Regions from separate parts of the Rahnella sp. PAMC25617 genome, predicted to be linked through region 1. Evidence: predicted binding sites of a transcription regulator. Region 1 holds the regulator's gene; the other holds the start of a gene.
What was found. The regulator PhoB, encoded in region 1, activates phosphate uptake and scavenging genes when phosphate is short. The targets are predictions, from matches to a motif close to CTGTCATAAAACTGNCNNAT.

Region 1 (11,080 bases):
AGCGCCTTTTTTACGTTCTGCATCCGGTCTTAGCGTTGTGCTTCGCCGCCCAATGCTTCGATCAGGTTCTGGATAAGCGCCGCCAGTTCACCCGTCATCAGCACGAAATCAGCATCGAAACGTCCGGCGAAATCTTCGCGGTCGATGTCTTCATTTTGATCACGAATAACGTCGCTGAATTTCAGGCGTTTAATGCTGCCGTCGTCGGCCAGCACCACGGCGATACGTTCCTGCCAGTCAACGGCCAGCTTGGTGACCAGTTTGCCATTTTCGATATGCGTGGCGATTTCGTCACTGACCAGCGCCTGTTTTTTACAGCGGATCACGCCGCCTTCTTCCAGGATCGCTTTCAGCTCAGCTTCATCCTGTAAGGTGAAACCGGCAGGTGTTTCGCCTGAACGTACCCATTCGGTCAGCGTCAGCTCGATCGGGCTTTCCATGGTCAGCGGCACCACCGGCAGCGAACCGAGGCTTTTACGCAGCAGCGCCAGCATATCTTCGGCTTTCTTGGCGCTGGCGGCATCGACCATGATCAGGCCGTTAACGGTATCAATCCACATGAACGTCTGGCTGAAGCGGCTGAATGCGCGCGGCATCAGGCTGTGCAGCACTTCATCTTTCAGGGAATCTTTTTCGGTCTTTTTCAGCTTACGGTGCTGTTCGCCTTCGAGCTGATCAATTTTGGCCTGTAACTCTTGTTTGATAACCGGAGAAGGCAGAATTTTTTCTTCTTTGCGTGCGCAGATCAGGATCTGCCCGCCGTTGACGTGAGTCAGCGCGTCGCCACCGTGAGAACCCATCGGTGAAACCCAGCCGGTTTTCGCCATATCCTGGCTGCCGCACGGGGTAAAGGTGAAAGCACTAAGCTGTTTTTCCATTTCGTCAGCAGATAACGAAACTTCACGGCTCAAACGGTAAACCAACAAATTCTTAAACCATAACATGGCGTTATCCCTGTCCCGGCGCACTCGTGGTACGCTGAATAAATGAATGCAGGGCGGCATGATAACCAATTGAGCGCCGGTCGTCGTTAAGAAATCGCCGTGGCCTGTAACATTGCATAACAGCTTATTCTGGTGACAGAGGCCACTGGCTTCTAAACTGAACAGACTCAGAAAAACTGACCCTGCAGGACATAAAAAGGAGAATAAAACGTGCGAATTGGCATTGATTTAGGCGGCACAAAAATAGAAGTCATTGCGTTATCGGATGAAGGCAAAGAGCTGTTTCGCAAACGGGTCGATACGCCGAGAAATGACTACGAGCGCACACTCAAGGCGATTGAAGGGCTGGTGCTGGACGCCGAGAAAGGCACCGGACAGCGCGGCAGCGTGGGGCTGGGGATCCCCGGCACGTTATCGCCGTTTACCGGCAAAGTGAAGAATGCTAATTCGGTCTGGCTGAACGGTCAGCAACTGGATGAGGATCTGGCGCTGTTGCTCAAACGCGAAGTGCATATTGCAAACGACGCCAATTGCCTGGCGGTTTCCGAAGCCACCGACGGGGCAGGTGCAGGCCGCCACACTGTATTCGCCGTGATTATCGGCACCGGCTGCGGTTCCGGCATTGCGCTTAACGGCGTGGCGCACGCGGGCGGCAACGGCAACGCAGGCGAGTGGGGCCACAATCCGCTGCCGTGGCAGGATGAGGAAGAAATCCAGTTTGCCCGCGAAGTCCCGTGCTACTGCGGAAAATCAGGCTGCGTCGAAACGTTTGTTTCCGGCACCGGATTTGCCGAAGACTACTTCCGTCATTCCGGTCAGCGTTTAAACGGCGCAGAGATTATTGCGCTGGTTGAGCAGGGCGATGAAACGGCGGAACTGGCGCTGGGTCGTTATGAGCGTCGTCTGGCTAAGGCGCTGGCAAACGTAGTGAATATTCTCGATCCGGACGTGATTGTCTTCGGTGGCGGCATGAGCAACGTCGATCGCCTGTATCAGACCGTGCCACTGCTGGTTAAACAATGGGTATTTGGCGGGGAATGTGAAACGCCGATGCTCAAAGCGGTTCACGGTGATTCGAGCGGAGTGCGTGGCGCTGCCTGGCTGTGGCCGCAATCGCGTTTTGCGTTATAAGTTCTTCATCAATTTTCAGGGGGCAGAGTTTGCGCCCCTGATTTCATTCATAATCCAGCAGTTAAAGCGCCATCTCCCGTTTAAACACGTCCAGCGTGTGCGCCTTCACGCGGATAAATTCCGGGTGGCTCATGATTTCAGAACCACGCGGACGCGGCAGGTCAAACGGCACAATTTCTGCAATCTGCGTCGGTCGCCGTGTCAGCAGTAAAATCTCATCCGCCAGAAACACTGCATCCTCGAGATCATGCGACACAATCAGCATGGTGACGCCAGTCGCCAGCTGCACTTCCTGCAATTTATCGCGGATAAACAGCGTCATCTCGAAATCCAGCGCCGAGAAAGGCTCGTCGAGGAACATCACTTCCGGACGCGTCGCCAGCGCCCGCATGATGCACACGGTTTGCTGCTGGCCGCCGGAAAGCTCATACGGATAGCGTTTCAGGTCGAAGCGGATATCAAACATTTGCGTCAGTTCTTCGACCCGCGCATTGACGTCCGCTTTGCTCATGCCGTGTCGGATCAGCGGATATGCGATATTGGCGCGGGCACTCATCCACGGAAACAGCGCGTCGCGGTAGTTCTGAAACACATAACCGATGGTGGTCTGCGCCAGCGTTTTGCCGTCGAACAGAATGTCGCCTTTATCCACCGGGATCAGCCCGGCGATCATGTTCATTAACGTCGATTTACCGCAGCCGTTCGGGCCGAAGATCGACACGATCTTTCCACGCGGTAAGTCGAGATTGAGATCGGTATACAGCGGCTGTCCGGCAAACGCCTTGCTCAGTCCGCGGATCGTCACATGGGTATCCGGGCGCGTAGCGTACTGCGGCAACTGCGGGCCTTTATAATCAGGGTTTAGCGAGAGAGGTTGCGTCATGCTTTGCTACTCCAGTGGACGGTTTTTTTCTCGATCAGCAAAAAAGCCAGGTTCAGCAGATAACCCAGCGCGCCGGTGATCAGGATCGAGGCGTACATGTCTTTGATGTTAAACACCTGCTGGGCATCGATGATCCGGTGGCCGAGGCCGGTTTCCGATCCGATGAACATTTCAGCGACGATCACGATCACCAGCGCAATCGACACACCGGTGCGCAGGCCAACGAAGGTTTGCGCCAGGCTTTCCATCAGCAGAATGTCTTTAAAAATATGCCAGCGGGAAATTCCCATCACTTTGGCCGCCATCAGCCGGGTTTTTTTGGCATTCATCACGCCGTACGCGCTGTTAAACAGGATAACCAGCACCGCGGCAAAGGCGGCGATGGCAATTTTATTGGCATCGGTAATGCCGAAAATCAGCATAAACAGCGGGATCAGCGCTGATGACGGCGTGGAGCGGAAGAAGTCGATCAGAAATTCCAGGCTGCGATAGATCTTTTCATTGCTGCCTAAAATGACGCCGAGCGGCACGCCTATCACTGCGGCAAAAGCAAAGGATACCAGCGTGCGGTAAAGGGTTGCGCCGATGTCGGTGCGCATGGAAGCATCGAAAAATGACTGGAACATGTAGCCAATCGTCTCGACGGGCGAGGGCAAAAGCACCGGGTTCAGCCATTTTGCGCTGACGGCCAGTTGCCAGAATAAAAACAGCAGCACAGGGCCGACCAGCGGCAGTAACCTTGAAGACCAGCGTGAAGTCATCCTGTTTCTCCTTATCCTTTATAAATCAGCGAAGCGACATCCACCGGTTTGCTGAAGATTTTTCTTTCCGTAAAGACGTCATAAAATTTCTGGAACCATTGCAGGTTGTCGCCTTTTAAATCGGGATACATCACAAAGCCCGGCAGCGGCACCTCTTTCACCAGCGCCGGTTCTATGCTGGTGTAACCGGCGACGTTTTCGCGAGCCTTGTCAGGATGCGCCGCAATGAATTCCACCGCTTTCTGATAAGCGGCAATAAACTTTTTGGTTTCTTCCGGTTTGCTGGCGATAAAACTGGAGTTCAGCGCCGCGGCGCCGCCGAACCAGGGCGCGTCTGCATTGCCGAGCACGTATTTAGAAATGACGCCGGTTTCCAGCGTGCGGGAAAGGTTTTTCATGCGCCCGACGGTGCCGGTGGGTTCGAGTGTATACACGCCGTCAATTTGTCCGGCGGCCAGCGCAGGTGCGTGCTGCCCGACCGGCAGTTCGATCACTGAAGGATTAGTGAAACCATTTTTCTCCAGAATGATCTTCGCCATCGTCACGTTCTGGATCCCCGGCCCGCAGGCGATCTTCTTACCTTTCAGATCGCTGATCGCTTTCGCAGTGCTGTTCAGCGGCACCAGAAATTCATCCAGAACCAGCTGATGATTGGACGGATTCGAGCAGATGATTTTGAACAAATCCGGTGAGGTGATAGCCCCCAGACCCAGCGCGCCTGTGGCCGTGCCGTTAGCGCACCCGTGGATCCTGCCGGTAATCATCCCCTCGACAATTTGCTGTGCGCTGGCGAATTTAACGCCTTTTACATTCAGTCCGGCTTCTTTAAAAAAGCCCTGTTCCAGCGCCACATATAACGGTAAACCGCCGACAATCGGCCAGTAACCAATGCGGATTTCATCGTCATCAGCTGCAAAGACCGAGGTCGGGATCATACCGCCAAGCGTGGAGACGCCGCCGGTGATGGCGAGCCATTTCATCAGCTGGCGGCGTTTTTTATCGACTTCAGGTTTGATGTTATTCATGGGCGGTTCCCTTAACGGTTATGCAGGCGCTGCAACTTGTACTGCAACTTGTATACATAACGTTAAGCACAGGGCGTGCCAGTTTGTCGGCAGGAGGGAATAAGCGGGAATTCAGCGGGTTGGGAACAATGAGCGCACTGCGCTGGTGCGAATTTTGCGCAGTTGCTCACAATCAGGATCCATTGCGGAGCAGATGGCTAGCAATTTACCCGCCAGTTGCTCCGCAGGATAATCTGTCAGACTTTAAACTCACTGCTCAGGCGGCTGACGCCCAGACCGTTCACCTTAGTCACTTTGATTTGCACCGGAATACGGTCTTTCATCGCTTCCACATGGCTGATCACGCCGATGGTTTTACCCGAGGCATTCAGGCTGTCGAGCGCGTCCAGGGCGGTGTCCAGCGTATCGGCGTCGAGTGTGCCAAAACCTTCGTCGAGAAACAGCGAGTCGATGCGGGTTTTATCACTGACCAGATCAGACAGCGCCAGCGCCAGTGCCAGACTGACCAGGAAGCTTTCACCGCCGGATAAGGTGCGGGTATCGCGCACGGCGTCCGCCTGCCAGGTATCGACCACCTGTAATTCCAGCGCATCGCTGGTTTTGCGCTGCAACAAATACCGCCCGTGCAGTTTTTCGAGCTGAAGGTTCGCCAGATACACCAGATGGTCGAGCGTCAGTCCCTGCGCGAATTTACGGAATTTTGCGCCGTCGCTGGAGCCAATCATCTGATTCAGATAACCCCAGTCATCGCAGGTCAGTTGCGCCTGGGCAATCTGAGCAATCAGCGCCTGTTGTCCGCTGTGGCGTAATGTGTCACTTTCCAGCTGGTTTTTCACTTCGCCCAGACGTTGCTGTAAAGCTTTCAGCTGTTGCGTCAGTTCTGCCAGCTGCGCTGTCAGAACGTCAAGATCGCTTTCTGTTTCACTCAGATGAGCCGGGCGGGCAAGACGATGTTTTTCGAGCTGCTGACCGGCATCCGCCAGTAACGCCTGCGCCTGCGCCAGTTGTTGTTGCAGATTTTCTTTGCGTTGCTGAAGCTGCTGACGGAGTGCGTCATCCAGCAGCGCCAGTTTCACCGCGGCTTCATTGGCAAATCCGCTGGCACTCAGCGCCTGTTGCCACGCCTGCTCCGCCTGCGTCAGTTGTTCTGTTGCCTGCAACTGTTGCTGTTGCGTGCTCGCCAGTTGCCCGGCCAGCTGATCGCGCTGTTCCTGCGCTTTTTGCAATGCGGTTTGCGCGTCACTGACCGCTTTTTCTGCCGCCTGTTGTTGCTGATGTAAGTGCTCGCGAACCTGCGCCACCTGGCGGTTGCCGAACAGTTCAAGGCGTTGAGCAGTCAGTTCTGAAAGGTTTTTTTCGCCTTCTGCAAACAACTTTTGCAGCCGTTCGACGTCTTGCTGAGATTTCGCCTGCGTCTCTTCCAGCCGGGTAACGCGTTCGGTCAGCAATGCGCTTTGCTGCTGCACTTTCTGCTGCGCGTTCAGTGCGTCATTCAGGGCATCTTTCGCCTGTTGCAGCGCCCGGGCCAGCTGTTCGTGCTGGCTAATCAGCGCCTGCGATTGTTGTTCTTCTTCATCGCGGGCAGTCAGCCATTGAGTGATGTCGGCGGTATCATGTAGCGTAAACGTCAGGTTCAGCGGTGCGCTGAGCTGTTGCCAGTTTGCGGTATGCGCATTCAGTTGCTGCTGGTCTTGCTCCAGCTGGATTTGCAGCCGCGTTTGCTGTTCTTTCAGACTTTTAATTTTTGTTGCCAGTTCGATACCGCTGGCTTTTACCGCATCGAACTCCAGTTGCATTTTCTCGAGGCGCTGCGCCGTTTCAGAAGGTTTGACCTCCTGATAATGTTCAATCGCCGGATGCGATGTGGAACCGCACAGCGGGCAGGCTTTGCCGCTTTGCAGATTCGCACGTTCGGCTTCGAGGCTGACGATCAGCATTTCCTGTTTATGCAGTGCCTTAACGTCGTTGAGATGCTCCAGCTGTTTCTGACATTGCAGGCGGATGGTGCCCAGACGCTGTTCTTCTTCAGCCAGTTGCGTCTGATACTGAACGAAATCTTTTTGCTGTTGCTGCACGCGCTGATTCAGCTGCGGGAAAATTTGCGCGAGTGAAAACAGCTGTTGCCGCACCGGACGCAGCTGCGTGAGTTCGGATTGTCGTTTCTGCAATGCTGCCAGCGGGTGCTGTTTTTCCAGCTCAGTCAGACGCTGTTGCGCAGTGTTGAGTGCGCCGGTCAGCGCGGTCTGGCGGGTCGTATGCTGGCGGCTTTCTTCGTCCAGCTTCTGTCGTTCGGCGGTCATTTGCACCAGCGTCGCGTTATGCTCACTGACAAGTTTCTGCACATCAGTGACAGACTGCTGTGTTTCAGTCAGTGATTTACGCAAACGGGTGATTTCGCCATCCAGCGGCAGGATTTTTTCTTCGATCAGCGTTTGGGTCTGACGCTGTTCTTCCGCCTGTTTCTGACGTGCCGTTTGCGACTGCTCCACAGCCAGATTCAGCGGCGTCATTTGCGCGATTTGCTGTTCCTGCTGCTGCGTCAGGTGCGCCAGTTGCTGCTGAAGACGTTGCGATTCATCCTGACAACGCTGGCGATCGTTGAGCAACGGACGCAGTTTTTCTGCCGGTTCGCTGCGCGCCAGTTGCTGTAACTGCGGCGCGGCGGCCAGATTTTCCTGCTCGGCGGCGGTCAGTTGTTGCTGAGATTGCTGCTGTTTTTGCTGCACCTGCTGCCACTGTTGCAGCCAGTTCAGATCCTGCTGGCGCTGTTGCGCCTGCTGACTGAGCGTGATTTCCTGCGCGTTCAGTTCAGCAAGTTGTGCTTCAAGCGTCTGGCGCTGTTCTTCGCTGAGCAGTTCGATCCCGGCCATGCGCTGGTGCAGACCATCAAGCGTTATCCGCGCTTCTTTATGTTGCTCAAATACTCGCTCAGACAGCAGCCCGTAAATTTCGGTGCCGGTCAGTTCCTCCAGCAGTTCGGCGCGGTCATTGGCATCGGCATTCAGGAATGCGGCAAATTGCCCCTGAGACAGCATCATGGATTTGGTGAAGCGACCGAAATCCAGCCCGGTCAGTGTGGCGATGGCATCGAGTTTATCGCGCACTTTATCGGCCAGAATTTTGCCGTCGGCCAGCAATGCCAGCTCTACTTTCGGTGCCTGCAGATTGCCGTCCGGCGAGTTTTTGGCGCGGCGCTGACTCCAGAACGCGCGATAACCGACGCCTTTGACTTCAAACTCCACTTCGGCCAGCGATTCGGCGGTGTGGCGCGTCATCAGCTCGTTCTGGCTTGGCGTGATGTTCAGCCGTGGCGTCTGATGATACAGCGCCAGACAGATGGCATCGAGCAGGGTGGTTTTCCCCGCGCCGGTCGGACCGGTGATGGCGAACAATCCGTTGCTGGCAAAAGGCTCAGCGGTGAAATCAATTTTCCATTCGCCTTCCAGCGAGTTCAGGTTTTTTAAACGCAGGCTGAGAATTTTCATTGTGCGCTGTCCTCCGCATTCTGACCGCTGGTGACCTGTTCAACAACCTGCGCAAACAGCGTGCGCATCCGCGCCTGACGCGGTTCGTCAGGATCCGGTTCCAGTGCCAGCCGTCTTTCAAAGACGTCACTGACGCTCAGTTCGCTGAGTGTCTCTTTTTCCTGTTGCTCAATGCGGTTGATACGCTGTTCTTTACTGCGGCGTAAAAGCACCACTTCTACTGGCAAATCTGCCGTCAGCGCCTGAATGCGGCGCTGAATATCACTGAGATAATCCTGCGTGGCGACTTCAATATCCAGCCACACCGGTTTGGCCGGATCGCCGCCTTCGAACTGCGCCAGTTGTTTTTCGATTTCTGCCAGCGAGCCTTTGATTATCTGCATGGGCTGGAAAACGGGAATTTCCAGCGTGTCGATGGCGTTGAGCGTCGCGCCCTCAAAGTCCAGTAAGTACACACTTTTGGCTTTACTCAGTTCATCAAAACTCAGCGCAATCGGCGAACCGCTGTAACGGATATGTTCGGTTTTGGCGACGCACTGTGCGCGGTGAATATGGCCAAGTGCCACGTAGTCGACCGGCGGAAACGCCTGCGCCGGGAAGGCATCGAGCGTGCCTATATAAATGTCGCGCACGGAATCGGAGGTGCTGACGCCAACCGTGGTCAGATGGCCGGTGGCAATGATCGGTAGCGAAACGCCGAGTTCGTCCCGTTTGGTCTGCGCGGCCTGCCACAATGCGTCATAATGCGCGGCGATGGCTTCCTGTAATGCCAGCTGTTTGTCGCTGCCGGATTGTCCCGCCTGACTGGCGAGCAAATCACGCGGACGTAAAAAGGGTATAGCGCAAAGTACCGCGCCAGGTTTTCCGTCACGCTGGTTGAGCACCAGAATCTGTTCTGAGAGGTTTTCGCCGACGGTCGCAATCACCCGCGTATTCAGGCAGGAAAGCAGCTCACGTGATTCATTAAGCGTGGCGACAGAATCGTGATTCCCGGCCAGTACAATCAGCTGACAGCCGGTTTGTTGCAGTTCGACGACGAAACGGTTGTAAAGCTCTCGGGCATAGCTGGGCGGCGAACCGGTATCGAATATATCGCCTGCCACAATCACGGCATCTACCTGATGTTGCTGCACCTGACCGGTCAGCCAGCGCAAAAATGCCTGATGTTCGGCGGCGCGGCTTTTGGTGAAAAAGTACTGGCCGAGGTGCCAGTCTGACGTGTGGATCAGGCGCATGAGACTCCCGTATGGATCTGGATGACGACAATGGGGCAAAGTATAAACGTCGGCGGGGGACGCTGTCCCCGATAAATCAGACCAATTTCAGCGAGATGGCAGCTGAATAGAAGAAATGTCTCTGTCATATTTGACTGTAATGAACCATCATTTCTATTCATAAATCTGTCACAAAACTGACGCATAATGGCGCCCGCAATCAAATAAAAGATCGCTAACCTATTGGCAGGACCTACGATGGCAAGACGTATACTGGTGGTTGAAGACGAAGCTCCAATCCGTGAAATGGTGTGTTTTGTACTGGAACAGAATGGCTATCAGGCAGTAGAAGCTGAAGATTTTGATTCAGCCGTTGGCCAGCTGGTAGAACCTTACCCTGAACTTATCCTGCTCGACTGGATGTTACCCGGCGGTTCCGGTATTCAGTTTATCAAACATCTCAAACGTGAAGCGCTGACCCGCGAAATTCCGGTGATGATGCTGACCGCCCGCGGTGAAGAAGAAGACAGGGTGCGCGGCCTGGAAGTCGGTGCCGATGATTACATCACCAAACCGTTTTCTCCAAAAGAACTGGTTGCCCGCATTAAAGCCGTGATGCGACGCATCTCGCCAATGGCGGTGGAAGAAGTGATCGACATGCAGGGTTTAAGCCTGGATCCGTCGTCTCACCGTGTGATGGCCAACGAGCAGGCGCTCGATATGGGGCCGACCGAATTTAAATTATTGCACTTCTTTATGACCCACTCCGAACGTGTTTACAGCCGCGAACAGTTGCTCAATAACGTCTGGGGCACTAACGTTTATGTGGAAGATCGCACGGTAGACGTGCATATTCGTCGTTTACGTAAAGCGCTGGAAACCAGTGGACATGACAGAATGATCCAGACTGTTCGTGGAACCGGATACCGTTTTTCAACGCGTTATTGAGTCCCCACAGCGGAGAATCTGTGTGCTAGAACGTTTGTCATGGAAACGATTGGCCGGTGAATTCTTTCTCTTTTGCCTGCCCGCGTTAATCCTCGGTATCTTCGTCGGCCATTTCGGCTGGCTCCTCTTTGCGTCGCTGCTGGCGGCGCTGGGCTGGAATTATTACAACCAGCTCAAACTCTCTCACTGGCTGTGGCTTGACCGCAGCATAACCCCGCCGAATGGCCGCTGGAGCTGGGAGCCTTTGTTTTACGGGCTAAACCAGATGCAGATGCGTAACCGCCGTCGCCGTCGCGAATTAGGTCAGCTCATTAAACGTTTCCGCAGTGGTGCCGAATCATTACCCGATGCGGTGGTACTGACGACGGAAGAGGGCAATATTTTCTGGTGTAACGGGCTGGCGCAAGATTTGCTCGGTTTCCGCTGGCCGGAAGATAACGGACAACACATCTTTAACCTGCTGCGTTATCCCGAGTTTCGTACCTGGATCCAGACCCGTGATTTCAGCCGTGCCCTGAATCTGCAACTCAATAACGAGCATTACGTCGAGTTTCGCGTTATGCCTTATTCCGAAGGGCAATTGCTGATGGTGGCGCGTGATGTTACGCAGATGCGTCAGCTCGAAGGTGCGCGTCGTAACTTCTTCGCTAACGTCAGTCATGAACTGAGAACCCCGCTGACTGTATTGC
Region 2 (11,080 bases), on a different contig from region 1:
ATATTTCATAACGTCTATCGCAGGGTATCGCAGTGAATCAAAGTGCCAGAGCACCGCTGTACAGCACTGCACCTGTCGGTTGTCCGGTCGGTGAGCCTCCGCGCGGTTCCAGACTGATTGCCAGCGTATAACCCGGATCAGGCATCTTTTCCGCCAGTGCCAGTTGTGTCGGTTGTTGTGTATTCAGCAGACCGAGCGAGCGGGGTTTGCCGCCCGGCGGAATGGCCCACAGTTCCAGGCTATGGTTGTCGGCGATACCTTGCGCCTTAAGCGGCGTCAGCATCAGGCTGCGGGTACTCATATCCACGCTCACCACCCATTGCCCGTTCTGCGCACCGGCACTGCTGGCGAGAACAGCCACCGGTGTCGGCGTTTCAGGTTGCACCAGAAGGCGCGGGATGAGTAACAGCGCCGCAAGCCCGGCGGCCAGCGCCCAGCCAAGATATGTGCGCACCGGTCTTTTAACGGGAACCGGTAATCTGGCCGGTTGTAATGCAAGGTTGTGCTGAATGCGCTTCCACACCGAAGCGGGCGGAATGACCGGGACAATCTGATTATCCAGTTGTGTGAAAGCTTCCTGCCAGCGGGCGACTTCAGCCGCCAGTTCAGGATCTTCCCGCATTTTTTGCTCGAACTGAATCCGCGCTGCGCCGCGTAAGGTGCCGAGCGCATATTCAGCCGCGAGGGCAGCATGATAATGGCTTCTGCTTTTCATAGGCCTGCGCAGCTCTTTAAGTGATCCAGGGCGCGACGGATCCAGCTTTTAATCGTCCCCAGAGGTTGTTGTAAATGCGATGACACCTCACCGTGTGACAGGCCCTGATAATAGGCAAGAGTCAGGCTTTGTCTCTGTTCGGCGGGAAGGTGCGCGAGACAGTCGGCCAGTATTTTGGCTTCGCTGTCCTGCTGCAACCGTTGTAAGGGTTCATCGTGGTCGCTGGCATCGTTTTCTCCCAGGTTGTCATCCAGTTCTTCTAACTGGTTGTCGCTCCCGCGCATCCAGTCGATAGCGCGGTTGCGGACAATATGGGTGAGCCAGGTCATCGGGGAACTCAGCGCCGGATTATACGACCCGGCACGGTTCCACGCGGTGATATAGCTGTCATGCAACACTTCTTCTGCCCAGGCATGACGTCGCAGCATTCTCAGCGCGACGGCAAACAGCCGGGGGGACGTCAGACGGTACAATTGCTCAAATGCCTGTCGATCGCCAACGGCCATGGCGCTCATCAGTTCTCGCTGTACTTCCTGTGCTTTCTCTGGTGTTGGCTTAACTAAAAAATTGTCATGCATTCGCCCGTCCTGACTTACTGAGGTGCTGTTTCATAAAGAAATCATGCCCTCAGTATAGTCGGTATTATTTTGGCATCAGGACGGTATCAATGACGTCGATCACACCGTTCTTCTGCTGGACGTCATAAGTACTGATATTGGCGACATTCCCTTTGCCATCTTTCAGCTGAATATTGTGCGGGCCATTATTCATGATCCACAGCGGCTGGCCGTTGACGGTTTTCAGTTCCGCCGTGCCGTTGCCTTTTTTCAGCAGTTTTTCCAGATCTTTCATTTCATACTTACCCGCCACCACGTGGTAGGTCAGGATGCTGGTCAGCGTGGCTTTGTTTTCCGGTTTCACCAGATTGTCGACAGTCCCGGCTGGCAGTTTAGCGAAAGCGGCGTTGGTCGGCGCAAACACAGTGAACGGGCCTTTACCCTGCAACGTATCCACCAGACCCGCCGCTTTCACGGCGGCGACCAGGGTGGTGTGGTCTTTCGAGTTCAGGGCATTTTCTACGATATTTTTAGAAGGATACATTTCAGCGCCACCGACCATGGTGGTGCTTTGGGACATCATTGCAGCCATTGACGCGGTGCTCAGCAGAAGAGATGCACAGATAGCGGTACGGAGTAATGTTTTCATGATGTAGTCCTTTGTCGTTGAGTAGGTAAGGTCTTGCCTCACATCTATACATACGAACGGACCCCCGCTTTTGGATGCAGGAAAAACGATAAAAAATCGAAATTAATGAAAGTAATTTGCAATGCATTGATAAAAAAGAATAAACAGAAAAGAACAAACAGAAAAGAAAAAGCCACGTCGGATGAACGTGGCTTTTTGACAGAAAAACGCAGGGCTATTTGCCGAAAGGCTATTTACCGGAAGGATTATTCCCGGCGATATCGACCGTTTCTATTTTTGTTTTACGCTGAATCGTCAGCGTCGAACCGGCCGAGGCTGCGATAATTGCCGCCAGCCCAAGCCACTGCGTTCCTGTCAGAAACTCGCCGAGGAAGATAATGCCGGAAAGCGCCGCCATCGCCGGTTCCATGCTCATCAGCGTGCCGAAAGTTTTAGCGGGCAGTTTGGTCAGCGCCATCATTTCCAGTGAATAAGGAATAGCTGACGTGAGCAGGGCGATCAGCAGGCCCAGCGGCAGGATCTCCCAGCTGAATATGGAGGTCTTCGCCTGGATGACACCGACAGGGAAGAAGATCAGTGCGGCAATCAGCGAGCCCATCGCGGCAGTGCCGGGGCCGTAGCTGCTGCCAGCTCGTTGTCCGGCAAGAATATAAATCGCCCAGCACGCACCCGCAATCAGCGCAAAACACGCGCCTTTGAGATCAACACCGCCCGCGCTCTGGCCGAGCGGCAGCAGGAACAGCAATCCGGTGACGGCCAGCACGACCCAGATAAAATCGACGGGTCTGCGTGAAGAAAACATCGCCACGGCCAGCGGGCCGGTAAATTCCAGTGCAACGGCAATGCCCAGCGGCACGGTGCGCAGTGCCAGATAAAAGGAATAATTCATGCAGCCCAGTGCCAGACCATACATCAGCAGTGAACGCAGATTGCCGCCGCGCATTTTCAGGCGCCACGGACGGAAATAGAGCAGCAACAGAATCGAGCCGATACCCAGTCGCAGCGCGGTGACGCCTTGTGGCCCGACTACCGGGAACAACGTTTTGGCCAGTGACGCGCCGCCCTGTAATGAGAGCATGGCGATCAGCAGCAACAGGATCGCCACCAGGGGAGACGCTTTTTTAGGTAACGCCGGGATCGGGGGGCTGTTGTTATTTGTCGCAGGCGGCAGAGTCGTCTGCGTTTCCGGCGTGTTCTTTCCTGAATGAGTCATCCTTTGAGCCTTTTGAGGTGATTCCATAAATTCAGAATCTTTTAGATTTATAGTTTTGAAAAGAAAGGTAAAGCAAGGTCAGTGTAGAGGGAAAGCGGGACAGAAAAAATCCTGATAAAAAGTTTTTTTCAGAACGTGTTTTTTTAAAAGAAGCGAAAAAACGCCTGAAAAGTGTCCATTTTTTGTCCAGATAATTAGGAATTATCTGCTAATTTCAAAAAGTTCAATAAGTTTATCTTATAGTTTATTTGACGAAAATCCCAATTAAATTAGATGGATAGGGTGTGCTGGAAACTTCCTGTTACACCATATGATGCTTTGGACATCTTAAATGAGGCAGAGTTTCACACTAGTTTTTGTTATATTTTGGAACGTGAAGGTTACTTTGGTTTCTTATTTGAGGTGGTTATGATGAAAAAAATCGCATGTCTTTCCGCATTAGCTTGTGTAGTTGCACTGGGCGCATCAAGCGCATTCGCTGACACCAGCACCGTTACCGCTGGTTATGCTCAGGGTGATATGCAAGGCGTTGCTAACAAAGCAAACGGCTTCAACTTAAAATACCGCTGGGAACAAGATAGCAACCCACTGGGCGTTATCGGTTCTTTCACCTACATCGAAGATGACAGCACACCGGCATCTGGCGACTACCGTAAAGCACAGTACTACGGTCTGACTGCTGGTCCAGCTTACCGTCTGAATGACTGGGCTTCCATCTACGGTGTTGTGGGTGTGGGTTACGGTAAAACTCAGTACAACGAATCAGCGGCATCTACTAGCCGTGAAAAATACGATTCAAGCGATTACGGCTTCTCTTACGGTGCTGGTCTGCAGTTCAACCCAATCCAGAACGTTGCTCTGGACGTGTCCTACGAACAGTCCCGCATCCGCAGTGTTGATGTTGGTACCTGGATCGCAGGCGTGGGTTACAGCTTCTAATTCTTCGCCCTGCGTAACGCTTTGTCGTTACACACCCGCGAAAACAAAAACCGCTCAACTGAGCGGTTTTTTTATGACTTTTTTTCAGCGGGTAGTGGAGACGGGAGCGTTATTTGCAGCTTGGCCGCTTACGAGGGGAAGGCCGGGAGGGGGTTTAGCGGGCAACTCAAATCCCGCTGTACCAGTTATATCCCTGATCTTCCCAGTAGCCGCCGGGATATTCGTTGGTAACGAAAATCGCGCCGATGTGTTTGGCGTTTTTGAAGCCGAGTTTGGTGGGCATTCTCAGGCGTAACGGGTAACCGAAATCCGGCGGTAACGGTTTGCCGCCAAAATCCAGCGCCAGAATGGTTTGCGGATGCAGCGCCGTCGCCATATCGATGCTGGAATAATAACGGTCGTCACATTTGAATCCGACGTATTTAGCGGTCAGATCTGCGCCGACGTGCTGTAAAAACGTTTTCAGCGGCACGCCTTTCCACTGACCAATTGCGCTCCAGCCTTCAATGCAAATCAGACGGGTGATCTGACTTTCCTGCGGCAGTCGCTGTAACTGTTCCAGCGTCCACGAGGCTTTCTTTTGAACCAGACCGGAGACTTCAAGCCGGTAATTGGGAATGTCTATTTCCGGCACGTTGTATTCCGGATAATAAGCATTGAAGCGGAACGGCGTGGTGATCTGGTCAGCGCGATAGGTTTGCGCTAGTTTTTGTCCGCTGAACAGCCAGCCTTGCACGCGGTCATTCCAGCGTGACATCGCCCACAGCACTTTATCGACTTCGTCACCGTCCTGCAGATTACAGCCGGTGAGCATTGATACCGCGCCCAGCGTGAGACCGCCACGCAATAACATGCGGCGCTGAATATTGACCAGTTGCTTGCGCTGATCGGGCTCAAGAATAATTTTTGGCCGGCGTGATTTATCACTCATCGGCGCTTTCCTCCGTACTTATTTTTTTGCCGCCGGTTAGCATCGCCACGAAGGTTTTTGGCACCAGCAGAACCATCAGTACGTGAATAATGACGAACAGCATCACGCCGCTCATCGCAAAAAAATGCACATAACGCGCGATATCAAAACCGCCAAACAACCACACCAGACCGCTGAACTGTACCGGTTTCCAGATGGACAAACCGGAAAGCAAAAGCAATACGCCGAGCAACAGCACGCCGCTGTACATCAGTTTTTGCACGGCGTTGTACTGCCCGAGTTTGTGGGGAAGTTTGAATGTAAGCGCGCGAACGGTATCGCGCCAGACGGAGCGCGGCGAAAAGGGGTAAAAGTCGCGGCGGAAATGGCCGCTGAACATGCCCCACAGCACATAGAAAAGGGCATTGGCCGCCAGCAGCCACATGACTGCCAGATGCCAGGCGATGTTGCCGCCCAGCCAGCCGCCGAGGGTCGTGCTCTGGGGAAAGGTAAACGAGAAAATCGGGTCGGCGTTATAAATCCCCCAGCCGCTCATTACCATGCCGATCATTGCCAGCAGATTAATCCAGTGACAAATGCGCACCGGCCAGGAATGCACCCTGCGTTTGCGAAGTGGAGAGGGCTGAGGTTTCACGGAAAAACTCCTGTTGTCCGGTAAGGCCGTCAGGCCGGATTACATTGGTGGCGTAACGCCGTCTTTGCCCGCAGAAATGCCGCGTGCAACCAGGGAGCCTTTGTCATCTTTCATCGCGAACAGCACGACTTTGGTGCCCGGTTTCAGCAGACTGCGGTCACCCGGTGCCAGCAGAACGACCGGTACATCGTCAGGAACGACAACGGTTTTCTCTGCATCATGGTATTTCACAGTCAGCGTGCGGCCATTGCTGTTAACCAGTTTGCCGACGGTGCCGTTGGTCATGGTGTTGATTTTGCCGTCCGGCGATTCAAACGGATTGAAACCTTCGCCGCTGCCGCGCAGGCTTGGCGCAAATACGTGAACTTCCAGCGCTTTCAGTGTGCCGTTGGCCTGAGGTACTGCCGCCGTACCGATGAAGCTGTCGGCTTTGATATCGCTGATCTGGCCTTTGGTGACGGAGTTGATACGGGTTTTATCCGTCAGCTTAACGTCGAGCTTTTCGCCCTGACGGGTGGTGATTTGTACTGATGAGTCATTAACAGAATCAATGGTTCCGCGTGTTGGTTTGATCACGTTATCGGCGGCAAAAGCTGATGCCATTGTGCTGCTCATCAGCAGTGAACCCAGTAACAGACCCGCAAGACGTTTGGTGGTATTCATTATTAACTCTCCAGTTTCCGGCGTTATTTCATTTGGTTAGAAGAATCACTGACCCTGCCAGTGATGAATGGCTTCCTTAAGAGTGGACGATAAACCGGGATTGGCTGATGACAAATTGATGACAAAATTGTCATCAAAGGTGTCTGGCGAAACTGATAAACTTCCCCATGAATCATTCTTTGGGAGAATGGTATTGCGGCGCTGAGGGCCTGAATGCGGATACTGGTGATTGAAGACGATGTCAGTACAGGCGATTACCTGAAAAAAGGGCTGACCGAAGCCGGTTACAGCGTCGATCTGGCGCGTAACGGGGCCGATGGCCTGTTTCTGGCGCTGGAAGAGGGCTATGACACGGTGATCCTCGATGTCATGCTGCCCGGCCTCGACGGCTGGCAGGTGATGGAAGTTCTGCGCAAGAAAAGCGACGTGCCGGTGCTGTTTCTTACCGCACGTGATGAAGTGCAGGATCGCATCCACGGGCTGGAACTGGGCGCTGACGATTATCTGATCAAACCGTTTTCCTTTACCGAACTGGTATTGCGTATCCGCACGTTGCTGCGCCGTCCGGCAGCGCGTGAGCCGGATATTTACTCGGTCGCTGACCTGCATCTGGATGTGCTGCGCCGTCGCGTAACCCGTCAGGATCAGACCATCGCGCTGACCAATAAAGAATTCATGTTGTTGCAGCTGCTGATGCGTCGCGAAGGCGAAGTGCTGTCGCGCACCATGATCGCCTCGCAGGTATGGGATATGAATTTCGACAGTGATACAAACGTGGTGGATGTCGCCATTAAGCGTCTGCGCGCCAAAGTTGACCGTGGCTTTGAGCTGAAACTGATCCACACCGTGCGCGGCATCGGCTACGTCTGTGAAGTGCGCAATGACTGATTTAACCTCCGCTAAAAAGCCTGCACGGGCCATGTCGCTGACGCTGCGCGCCACATTACTTTTTGCGCTGCTGGCCTCGCTGGTGGTCAGTGCCGTGGGCTTTTATCTCTACTATTCGATGGACAAAGAACTGGTGCGCCGTGCGGATTATCAGGTCAGCGGGCGCGTGCAGTATTTTCGCCATCTGCTGGCGAATGAATTCCCGCTGTCACAGCTGAGCCGTAATCCCGGCCTGTTTGAAAATATGCTCGGCAATGAGCGCGATATTCTGACCTTCAGCCTTTCCGGTGAACCGCCGTTAATCAACGTCAATCCTTCACACCTTGTTTTGCCGCCGTTTGCCGCGGTCCCCGAAGGGCAGCCGCTGACGCTGAAAACGGTTCACGGGCAAAAGGCGCCAGATGGCACGCCGGTGCGTTTTGCCCGTGCTGCGGTAAAAATTCAGGACGGACGCACGGTTGAAATTACCGCAGGCCATTTCATGACCGAAGAATCGCGCCTGTTAGAAACCTTCCGCTGGGAAATTATTGGCGCAGTGTTGTTTTCGTATGTGCTGATTGCCGCACTGGGTTATCTGGTCATCCGCCGCGGGTTGAGGCCGCTGCGCAATATGGCGCGGGAAGCGACGCAAATCCATCCGGCCAGCTTATCGACGCGCCTGAGTACCGACAAAGCGCCGCAGGAATTACAGCAACTCATCCTTTCTTTCAACGATATGCTGGAAAGGCTGGCGGAAGGTTATCAGCGCCTGACGCAGTTTTCCGCTGATCTGGCCCATGAAATCCGCACGCCGGTGGGCGCGCTGATGGGGCATTGTCAGGTGGCGTTGTATCAGCCACGCACGGTTGAAGAATATGAAACGCTGCTGGCTAACAATATGGAAGAACTGGAACGCATCTCGCGGATGGTCGAAAACATCCTTTTTCTGGCGCGTGCTTCGGATGCGCGGTCGGTTCTCACCATAACCAGCATTGATGTTTCATCAGAAATTACGCGTATCCAGGAATATTTTGAAGGGCTGGCAGAAGAGCGGGAAATGACCCTGCATGGCGAGGGGCGCGGTGTATTACACGCGGATGCTATTTTGTTCCAGCGTGCGCTGAGTAATCTGGTTGCCAATGCGGTGCGTTATGGCCGTGAAGGAACCGAAGTGGTATTACGCGCCGAACCTCATGATAAAGGCATGGATATTCACGTTATCAGTCAGGGCGATCCGATACCGGCAGATAAGCTCGGAAAACTTTTCGACCGTTTCTATCGTGCAGATGCATCGCGCAGTGAAGGTGGCAGTTCCAGCGGGCTCGGTTTATCGATTGTTCAGGCCATTATGGCGCTGCATCAGGGCAGTGTCAGTGTTGAAAGTTCAGCGCAGGGAGAGACGCGCTTCACGCTGTCCTTTCCTGATACGGGTCACAAAGATTCTTAATAATTGCTCAACAGATTTCAAAAAATGAGTCGGAAAAGTATGAAACCCACATTTCTATGGCTTTGAAACATAAGCAATTCGTTAATTTTGTAACATTATCACATTGGAAGTCACCAATGACTTTGAACGATTATAGGCGTTCCGGGGTCTGAATTGTCCTAAGGAGCAGGTTCCATCCTCCGGTACGAGCGGTCTTTACGACGTAAACAGACTCACAAAAGAGCCATTTATTTCTAATGCATAAATTACGAACACTTTCGCAACAGAGCATCTCTTTGTTCATTGCACTTTATCTTGGGATTTTACTGAACCTTCCGATCTTCTTCCGTCGTTTCGAGCAGCTGCATTATGACAATGCGTTGTCCATTGCTGTTGAAGCGATCGCCTGTTTCGCGCTGGTCTACTTCCTTTGTATGTTGCTGTCTTATACCGGAAAAACCGTTTTCCGTGTGCTGATGACGGCCATTGTTATTTCCTCCGCTGCCGCCAGCTATTACATGATCCTGTTCAACGTCGATATCGGTTACGGTATTTTGGCGGCGGCGCTGGCATCGGACTCGATTGATTTATCGAAAGAATCTGTCGGAACGCACTTCATCGCCTGGACGGTTCTGGTCAGCCTGATCCCCGTTCTGCTGTTGTGGCTGAGCAAAATGCCGGGTGCGGCGCTCAGACAAACAACCTTTAAAAAGCTGGCGGTGAGAACCGTGCTGCTCGCGGTTTCCGGGCTGATTTGTTATATGCCACTGCGTCTGATGGGCAAAGTGCAGGATCGTCACGACATCGTCAATAACCGCATGATGGCGAGTTATGGCGGCGTGGTGGCTGGTACGTATTCGCCGTCTAACTGGCTCTCAGCGCTTGGACTTTACACCTACAGCAGCTACAGCAAAGCCGAAGACAACAAAAACCTGTTCGATCCGGCCAAACATTTCACTTACACCGCACCGGCTGATGCCAAAGATATGTATGTGGTGTTTGTGATCGGCGAAAGTGCGCGTCGTGACCATATGGGGCTGTACGGCTACGACCGTGACAACACGCCGAATCTCGACAAAGAGAAAAACCTGGTCGCGTTGCAGGGCTATTCCTGTGATACCGCCACCAAACTTTCCCTGCGCTGCATGTTTGTGCGCGAGGGCGGAGCCTCTGAAGAACCGCAGCGTACCCTGAAAGAAGCTAACGTGTTTTCCGTTCTGAAAAGCAATGGCTGGAGCTCTGAGCTTTATTCCATGCAAAGCGAAGCGTGGTTCTACAATAAAACCCGCGCTGACGATTATTCACTGCGTGAGAACATTGCCTCTGAGAAGCGTAATGCCGGTAAGCCGGTGGATGACATGCTGCTCATCAACGAAATGAAAGATTCGATGAACAATCATCCGCAGGGTAAGCACCTGATTATTCTGCATACCAAAGGCTCGCATTATCTTTATTCCGACCGTTATCCGCGTTCTTTCGCCAAATATAAGCCGGAATGCATGGGTATTGATGATTCCTGTTCTACGGAAGAGATGATCAACGCTTACGACAACTCGCTGTTGTATACCGACTATTTCCTGTCGCAGGTGTTTGATCAGCTGCGCGACAAGAATGCGATTGTGTTTTATGCCTCCGATCACGGTGAATCGATTTCCAAAAGTATGCATTTCCACGGCACACCGCGCGATCATGCGCCGATTGAGCAACGTACTGTGCCGATCATGGTCTGGGCGTCAGACAAGTTCCTGTCAAACGACCAGAACAAAGCGGGCTTCGAACAGTTGCAGAAAATGGCCGCTGAAAAGAAACCGGCTTTCCATGAAAAACTGTACGACACCATTCTGGGCTGTATCGGTTACACCTCGCCAAATGGCGGGATTGTCGAGCAACACAACTGGTGTCATGTGCCTGATCAGGCCGCCGCTGCAAAATAATTACCGCTAAAAATGCCGCCTTTTTCGGAACAATGGAAAGGGCGGTGACATCCTTCTGGTCGCCCTCCGTTTTTTAAGTCACAATCGGTTAACAAGGTATTGAGAGTTTCTCTTCTGCTATTTTTTTATCAGGGTCGATAACCGATGCATGCTTTTCGAATTACCCTTTGTGTCCTGACGGTCATCATGACCTTGCTGACGCTGCTGCCTTTTTCCCGCAATCAGCGCTGGTGGGTACGGGTCTGGGATTTCCCGCGTTTGCAGATGGCAACGTTGTGTCTGCTATTTCTGCTGACCGAGCTGATGATCATGCCGTTAAGCGACGGAATTTCCACCACAATCATTATTTTAACGGTGGCTTGTATGGCCTATCAGAGCTGGTGGATTTTGCCTTACACCCCCTTTTACCGGGTGCAGGTGAAGAAAACCGTCTCCGGCAGTCATTCACGTATCAAAATCATGAACAGCAACGTGCTGACCACCAACCGCAAAGCCGGTGCGCTGATTGCACAAATACGCGAGCATCAGCCGGATATTCTGGTGTTGCTGGAA

Region 2: a site for PhoB is predicted at 6,407-6,426, ahead of ACM615_RS15260 (heavy metal response regulator transcription factor). Genes of this name have one in related genera too.

Annotation. Positions count from the first base shown of each region.
Region 1 covers NZ_JBOCUM010000006.1:882,195-893,274, reverse strand. Annotated here, with positions in the region: gene rdgC (recombination-associated protein RdgC) at 30-944, opposite strand; gene mak (fructokinase) at 1,155-2,075, shown strand; gene ACM615_RS10200 (ABC transporter ATP-binding protein) at 2,137-2,958, opposite strand; gene ACM615_RS10195 (ABC transporter permease) at 2,955-3,719, opposite strand; gene ACM615_RS10190 (ABC transporter substrate-binding protein) at 3,731-4,744, opposite strand; gene sbcC (exonuclease subunit SbcC) at 4,981-8,229, opposite strand; gene sbcD (exonuclease subunit SbcD) at 8,226-9,464, opposite strand; gene phoB (phosphate response regulator transcription factor PhoB) at 9,702-10,391, shown strand; gene phoR (phosphate regulon sensor histidine kinase PhoR) at 10,414-11,080, shown strand, end outside.
Region 2 covers NZ_JBOCUM010000012.1:41,871-52,950, forward strand. Annotated here, with positions in the region: gene ACM615_RS15220 (anti-sigma factor) at 38-715, opposite strand; gene ACM615_RS15225 (sigma-70 family RNA polymerase sigma factor) at 712-1,293, opposite strand; gene ACM615_RS15230 (fasciclin domain-containing protein) at 1,358-1,921, opposite strand; gene rhtA (threonine/homoserine exporter RhtA) at 2,151-3,059, opposite strand; gene ompX (outer membrane protein OmpX) at 3,546-4,073, shown strand; gene ACM615_RS15245 (molybdopterin-dependent oxidoreductase) at 4,240-5,004, opposite strand; gene ACM615_RS15250 (cytochrome b/b6 domain-containing protein) at 4,997-5,638, opposite strand; gene ACM615_RS15255 (hypothetical protein) at 5,678-6,301, opposite strand; gene ACM615_RS15260 (heavy metal response regulator transcription factor) at 6,515-7,189, shown strand; gene ACM615_RS15265 (heavy metal sensor histidine kinase) at 7,182-8,615, shown strand; gene eptB (kdo(2)-lipid A phosphoethanolamine 7''-transferase) at 8,852-10,528, shown strand; gene ACM615_RS15275 (endonuclease/exonuclease/phosphatase family protein) at 10,673-11,080, shown strand, end outside.